DNA from 2 places in the Comamonas sp. AG1104 genome. Region 2 is predicted to be linked to the other one. Evidence: riboswitches for the same ligand, from Rfam matches in the RefSeq annotation. Region 2 holds a riboswitch; the other holds the start of a gene.
The links. A riboswitch is a leader RNA that binds a small molecule or an ion and turns the genes downstream of it on or off. The one in region 2 is predicted to bind thiamine pyrophosphate.

Region 1 (3,608 bases), on a different contig from region 2:
TTCCGCAGGCCGCGGGCGCCACGCATATCGGCATGTTTCTGGCCTGGCTGATCCGCAACGACTACGCCAGCCAGGAGCTGGTCGAAGAAGCCGAAGAGGAAATCGAGCTGCTGAAGAGCGAGAAGCTGAGCGGCGCCCAGTTTCTGCTGCGCGTGCTCGACGAGAAGTTCACGAACCAGGAGCTGAATGAAGAGGGCAATGCCTTCGCCGTGGCCTATTACCGAGGCGAGGACCACGACAGCAGGTTTGTGGATGACTATTTCGAGGAGTTCGGTGTCGACGAACAGACCATGTATGGCGTGAGCGACGACTGGGAGCAGTTCCACCGCATTGCGCCGAAGATCAATGCCCGATATCAGGCCTGGGTTGCAGCCGGTCGCCCCGAATACGTGATCTGACCTTCGGGCTCAGCCAAGCCTCACTCGCCCCCCAAAAAAAGCGCAGCCAGGGGCTGCGCTTTTCATTGAATAGCTGCCAGCGCTTGATGACCAGGCGCTGCAGCCTCACACCATCTCAGATCAACGTGCCGTGGTGTCCGATGCGATGGGAATATAGAAATCCCCACCCGCCTTGTTGAACTCCTGGGCCTTGGCCTGCATGCCCACGGCAATGCTGTTTTCGGCGCTCACGCCTTGCTGCTTGGCAAAGTCGCGCACTTCCTGGGTGATCTTCATGGAGCAGAACTTGGGTCCGCACATGGAGCAGAAATGCGCCACCTTGGCGCTGTCCTTGGGCAGGGTTTCGTCGTGGTAGGCCTGGGCCGTGTCGGGGTCCAGGCCCAGGTTGAACTGGTCCTGCCAGCGGAAGTCGAAGCGCGCCTGGGAGAGAGCATCGTCACGCGAGCGCGCGCCCGGGTGGCCCTTGGCGACGTCGGCGGCATGGGCAGCAATCTTGTACGCAATGATGCCCTGCTTGACGTCGTCGCGGTCGGGCAGACCCAGATGCTCCTTGGGCGTGACATAGCACAGCATGGCTGTGCCGAACCAGCCGATCATGGCCGCACCGATGGCCGAAGCGATATGGTCGTAGCCGGGGGCGATGTCTATGGTCAGCGGGCCCAGGGTGTAGAACGGAGCCTCGTGGCAGTGCTTGAGCTGCTCGGTCATGTTCTGCTGGATCATGTGCATGGGCACATGGCCGGGACCTTCGATCATGGTCTGCACATCATGCTTCCAGGCGATCTGCGTCAGCTCGCCCAGCGTAGCCAGCTCGGCAAACTGGGCATCGTCGTTGGCGTCGCTGGCGCAGCCGGGACGCAGGCCGTCGCCCAGCGAGAAGCTCACGTCGTACTGCTTCATGATGTCGCAGATGTCTTCGAAATGCTCGTAGAGGAAGCTCTCGCGGTGGTGAGCCATGCACCACTTGGCCATGATGGAGCCGCCGCGCGAGACGATGCCGGTTCGGCGCTGGGCCGTGAGGTGGATGTAGGCCAGACGCACGCCCGCGTGGATGGTGAAGTAGTCCACGCCCTGCTCGGCTTGCTCGATCAACGTGTCGCGGAAGATGGGCCAGGTCAGGTCTTCGGCAATGCCGCCGACCTTCTCCAGCGCCTGATAGATAGGCACGGTGCCGATGGGCACGGGCGAGTTGCGCACAATCCAGTCGCGTGTGGTGTGGATGTTTTTGCCGGTGGACAGGTCCATGACATTGTCCGCACCCCAGCGAATGGCCCAGACCAGCTTTTCCACCTCTTCCTCGATGCTGGAAGTCACGGCCGAGTTGCCGATGTTGGCGTTGATCTTGACCTTGAAATTGCGGCCGATGGCCATGGGCTCGATTTCAGGGTGGTTGATATTGGCCGGAATGATGGCGCGGCCGCGCGCCACTTCGTCGCGCACGAATTCGGGCGTGATGATTTTGGGAATGGCCGCGCCCATGCTGTTGCCGGCCAGGCGCAGCTCGCGCGCCGCGTCCTGCTGGTACTGCGCCATCCATTCACGGCGGCCGTTTTCACGCAGGGCCACATATTCCATCTCGGGCGTGATGATGCCGCGCTTGGCATAGTGCATCTGGGTCACGTTCTGGCCAGATTTGGCACGGCGCGGCTGGCGCTGCAGCGCAGCCGCCTCGGCGCGCAGCTGGGCCACGCGAGCATCTTCCTCGCCGCGCTTGCCGCCGTCGTCCAGCGCCACGCGCTGGCGACCCACATAGTATTCGCTGTCGCCGCGCGCTTCGATCCAGGCTCCGCGCACACTTGGCAGGCCCTGGCGCACGTCGATCTGCACGGCGGGGTCGGTATAGGGGCCCGAGGTGTCGTAGACGCTGACCTGCTCTCCATTGGTGAGCGCAATATCGCGCACCGGCACACGCAGCTGGGGGTGCAGCGCGCCACTCAGATAGCTCTTGGTCGATGCCGGAAACGGCTGGCGCGACTGGGCCAGCAGCTCGGCAAAACGGGCGGCATCGGGGGCATGGCCTGCAGCAGGCGTGAAAATGGAATCAGGGGCGTTCATCGCAGTCTCCTCAAAGCGGTTGAAATGCATCAAACGCTCCGTGGAGTGCGGCCCTGCTCTGATCTTGCCCTGCACTGGCCCGGCCCACTATGGGGTATCCGGTCTGTGCCGCCGAAATTCTGCAATTTCGGCCTGGCTCTTCACGCACCGGCTGTCCAGAAAAGACAAAACCCCAGTGCGCGAGGCGCCTGGGGTTTGCTGTGCCTATGGCTTTCAGGCTTGGCACTCGTGCCAGTTGTCCTGTCAATCCACCGGCCCTGCGTCAGGGTCCCGCTCTTCTTCCGCCGGTATGAACCGGATCAAGTTCGTCGGGTTCGCCTGCACTGTTTTCACAGTGTCTGGCATCTCAGCGCTTTCGCACACCCCGGAGCTGCACGCAGTATAGGCTGGTTTTGCCACAATTTGCGCACCATTGAAGCTGTTTAACTATCCTGACCCTCAGGCGTCTAATCCGCCGTTCAATCCAGCCCCTGCAGCACCAGCCATTCGTTGCTGGCAGCACGGCTTGCGCGCCACTGGTTGATGGGCGCGCTGACATCTTCGTAGCCCAGGGCAATGCCAAAGGCAATCTGGTAGCCATCCGGCAATGCCAGCTGTTCGATCAGCATGTCGTTGTACATGCGCCAGAAGCCCTGGGCGCAGGTGGCCAGACCTTTTTCCACGGCCAGCAGCATGAAGGACTGCAGATAGATGCCCAGATCCACCCATTGCGCATAGCCCATGCGCTCCTCCACGGCCACGAAAATGCCCACGGGCGCACCGAACATCTGGCCGTTCTTGGCCAGTTGGGCCAGACGTGCGGCCTTGTCCTCGCGGCCGATATTGATTGCGCGGTACAGATCTTCGCCGTTTTCAAAGCGGCGACTGCGGTAGGGCTCCCACAAACCAGGTGGATAGGACAGGCCGGGGCGCTGCACGGCCTCGGTCTGTCTGGCCTTGGCGCACAAATCCTTGAGCGCCTGTCCGCCCACGGCGGTCACACGCCAGGGCTGCATATTGCCGCCGGACGGCGCCTGAGCTGCTGTCTCCAGCAAGTCCCGCACCGTGGCTGCAGCCACGGCCTGCGGCAGAAAGGCGCGCACCGAACGACGCTGCTGCAATGCTTGACGAATATCCATCTCTTGTTCTTTCCAAAATTGCTGCACTGCAGTGTAG
Region 2 (3,608 bases):
AAGGCCTGCAGCTGCAGGCCTTTTTTGCGGGAGCCGGAAATCAGCCTTCGACGATCAGCTGTGCACGCGGCGCATAACCATGATTGAGCGGACCGTGACCCTGGCCGGTATAGACCTCGGCACCCGCCTCGATGGCGCCCAGAATATAGCGCCGCGCCTCGGTCACTGCGGCCTCCAGCGCCAGTCCCTGGGCCAGGAAGGAGGCAATCGCCGACGACAGCGTGCATCCTGTGCCATGGCCGTTATGGGTGACGATGCGCTGCGACTGCAGGCGCAGATAGTCGCTGGCCTGCTGGCCTTGCCGGCCCAGCACATCCATGACCAGATCGCCGCTCAGATGCCCGCCCTTGAGCAACACCGCCGGCGCCCCCATGGCCAGCAGATCGGCCACGGCCGCATCCAGCGCTCCAATGCCGTCGATGTTGCGACCCAGCAGCAAAGCTGCTTCATCCAGATTGGGGGTAATCACCGTCGCCAGCGGGAACAGCTCCTGGACCAGCGCCTGGGCCGTCTCGGGAACGATCAGGCGGTCGCCGCTGGTGGCCACCATCACGGGGTCCAGCACCACGTTCCTGATCCGATGGCGGCGGATCGCATCCGCCACCACGCTCACCACATCGGGAGTGGCCAGCATGCCGATCTTGACGGCATCGACGCCTATGTCCTGCACAACGGCATCGATCTGGCCGCGCACGGTATCGAGCGGAATGCCGTGAATGCCCGTCACGCCCAGCGTGTTCTGCACGGTGATGGCCGTGATCGCCGTCATGCCGTAGCAGCCCAGTGCCGCACAAGTCTTGAGGTCGGCCTGGATGCCGGCACCACCGCCGCTGTCCGAGCCGGCAATGGAGAGCACGCGCGCATAGCGCTTTTTTGCGGCGCCGGAGATGGAGGAAGAAGCAATCACTGTCATGGCAAAAATTATCGCCCATGCGCATGGTCAATGCGTGCTGTTTGCGGTTGTGCTGTAATGTCCAACGGACGAAACAGGGGTGTCCCGCAGGCAAGCAGCCTGTGTGGACTGAGAAACACCCTGGGGCAGCGCCAGCCACCGGCTGCGCACCAGAGCACCATCCGTGCCCTGTGCCCCCTGCACCCGATCCAGGTCATGCTGGCGTGGGGAGTTTCACAAGCCGCAAGGCATGCCGCGTTTTGTCCTGCACATGGCCCTGTTCCTGTGTCCGGATGGAAAACGATTTGCACATGTCATTGCTACAAGCTTCTTCAAAGATCGCAATTCTCGGCGGCGGCCTCATGGGCCGTCTGCTGTCGCTGGCCCTGGCCCAGCGCGGTCATGCCATCGACCTCTATGACGCCCATGGCCCGCAAGGCGATGGTGCTGCGGCGCGCGTGGCGGCCGCCATGCTGGCTCCGCTGGCCGAGTCGGCCATTACCGAGCCCGGCGTGGTGCGCATGGGCCAGCATGGGCTCAAGCGCTGGCCCGAGCTGATAGCCCAGCTCGAGCAGCATGTGTTCCTGCAGCAAAACGGCACGCTGATTCTCTGGCACCGCCAGGATCAGGGCGATGCGGCACGCTTTTTCGGTCTGCTGGAGAAAAACCGGCGCATCAACCCCAGCCTGCCGGCCATGCAGGAGAAGACCGGCGCAGCGCTGCAGGACTGCGAGCCCGCGCTGCAGGGACGCTTCAACCAGGCCGTCTATCTACCCGGCGAAGGCCAGCTGGACAACCGCCAGCTGCTGACAGCGCTGGTCGACAAGCTCACCGCCCTGGGCGTGCGGCTGCACTGGGACAATCCTCGCGAGGTTGGCGACTTCCGCCCCGGCGAGGCTGGTCAGCCCGACTTCGTGTTCGACTGCCGAGGTCTGGGTGCCCGCAGCCAGTGGAAGCAGCTGCGCGGCATTCGCGGCGAAGTGGTTCGCATCCATGCGCCCGAAGTCACGCTGCAACGCCCCACACGCCTGATCCATCCACGCTACCCCATCTATATCGCGCCCAAGGAAGACCATCTGTTCGTGATTGGCGCGACCGAGATCGAGTCCGACGACATGTCGCCGGCCAGCGTGCGCTCCACGCTGGAGCTGCTGAGCGCGGCCTATACCGTGCACTCGGGCTTTGCCGAAGGCCGGATTGTGGAGATCGCCACCCAATGCCGCCCCACCCTGCCCGATAATCTGCCCGCCGTGCGCCTGCTGACTCCGCGCGTCATGGAAGTCAACGGCCTCTACCGTCACGGCTTCATGATCTCGCCCGCCATGCTGGACGTGGTGCTGGAGCTGCTGGACCACAACGACTCGCCGCTGGCGCGCGAGTTCGATGTCGCCGTGCATCGTGGCTGAACTGCGAGCCCGAACTTTGGCGCACAGCACTTGCACCCCCGGCGCACGCAAGCACCGTCGTGCAGAGGTTTAACTTAGCACCCGCTTTATTTTCCGTTTCCATGCCATGAAGATCACTCTCAACCAGCAAGCCGCCGAGCTGCCAGCCCATGCCACCGTGGCCGATGCGCTGGCGCAGATGCAGGCCAAGCCCCCGTTTGCCGTGGCGGTCAACACGGTGTTCGTGCCCAAGACGCAATACGCCGACCATGCGCTCAATGAGGGCGACAGGATGGAAGTCATCTCTCCGGTGACTGGCGGCTAGACATGAATCCCCCTGAGTCGCTACGCGCCTTCCCCCAAGGGGGACGACACCTGCGCTGCGAGGCGGCTCTTGCTGGGTGTCTCTCACTTGGCAAATGCTCGTTTGAAGTCCATTTAGCTTGACGAGCATTGCGGTACACAGACAAAAGATAAAGACAGACCATGAATACAAAAACTACCGACGACGCCCTGGTTCTCTACGGCCAGCGTTTTGAAAGCCGCTTGCTGCTGGGCACCTCGCGCTACCCCTCGCCGGCGATTCTCGAAGCCGCTGTGGAGCGCTCAAGGCCCGCCATGGTCACGGCCTCGCTGCGCCGCCAGGGCAGCAATGCCGCCGAGACCGGCGCCAGCTTCTGGGAGCTGCTGCGCAAGCTCAATGTGCCCGTGCTTCCCAACACGGCAGGCTGCATGACCATCCAGGAGGCCGTGACCACGGCCCAGATGGCGCGTGAAGTCTTCGACACCCCCTGGATCAAGCTGGAGCTGATCGGTGACGACTACACGCTGCAGCCCGACACGCTCAATCTGGTGGAAGCGGCCTCCATCCTCATCAAGGACGGCTTCCAGGTGCTGCCCTACACCACCTACGACCTGGTGCTGTGCCAAAAGCTCGTCGACGTGGGCTGCCAGGCCGTCATGCCCTGGGCTGCGCCCATCGGCACCGGCCGCGGCCCCATCAATCCCTATGCCATGCAGATGCTGCGCGAGCGCCTGAAGGTGCCGCTGATCGTCGATGCCGGCCTGGGCCGTCCCTCGCATGCCTGCACCGTGATGGAATGGGGCTATGACGCCGTGCTGCTGAACACCGCCGTGGCCCTGTCCGAAGATCCCGTGGCCATGGCCGGCGCCTTCTCCGATGCCGTCAATGCCGGTCACGCCGCCTGGCGCGCAGGCGCCATGGCCGAGCAGAACGCCGCCCAGCCCAGCACGCCCGTGCTGGGCACCCCTTTCTGGCATCAGGAATAAAGGCCGCCCCATGGACTCCGCTGAAATCAAGGCCCTGGCGC

Region 1: linked by a shared signal. The riboswitch ahead of thiC (phosphomethylpyrimidine synthase ThiC) and the one ahead of DFO48_RS16870 (FAD-dependent oxidoreductase) in region 2 are both predicted to bind thiamine pyrophosphate.

What each region holds. Positions count from the first base shown of each region.
Region 1 covers NZ_QQAS01000010.1:86,640-90,247, reverse strand. Annotated here, with positions in the region: gene DFO48_RS22225 (hypothetical protein) at 1-398, shown strand, start outside; gene thiC (phosphomethylpyrimidine synthase ThiC) at 519-2,453, opposite strand; TPP riboswitch at 2,713-2,830, opposite strand; gene DFO48_RS22215 (nitroreductase) at 2,912-3,571, opposite strand.
Region 2 covers NZ_QQAS01000005.1:473,400-477,007, forward strand. Annotated here, with positions in the region: gene thiD (bifunctional hydroxymethylpyrimidine kinase/phosphomethylpyrimidine kinase) at 41-913, opposite strand; TPP riboswitch at 979-1,140, shown strand; gene DFO48_RS16870 (FAD-dependent oxidoreductase) at 1,204-2,298, shown strand; gene thiS (sulfur carrier protein ThiS) at 2,405-2,602, shown strand; gene DFO48_RS16880 (thiazole synthase) at 2,764-3,567, shown strand; gene thiE (thiamine phosphate synthase) at 3,578-3,608, shown strand, end outside.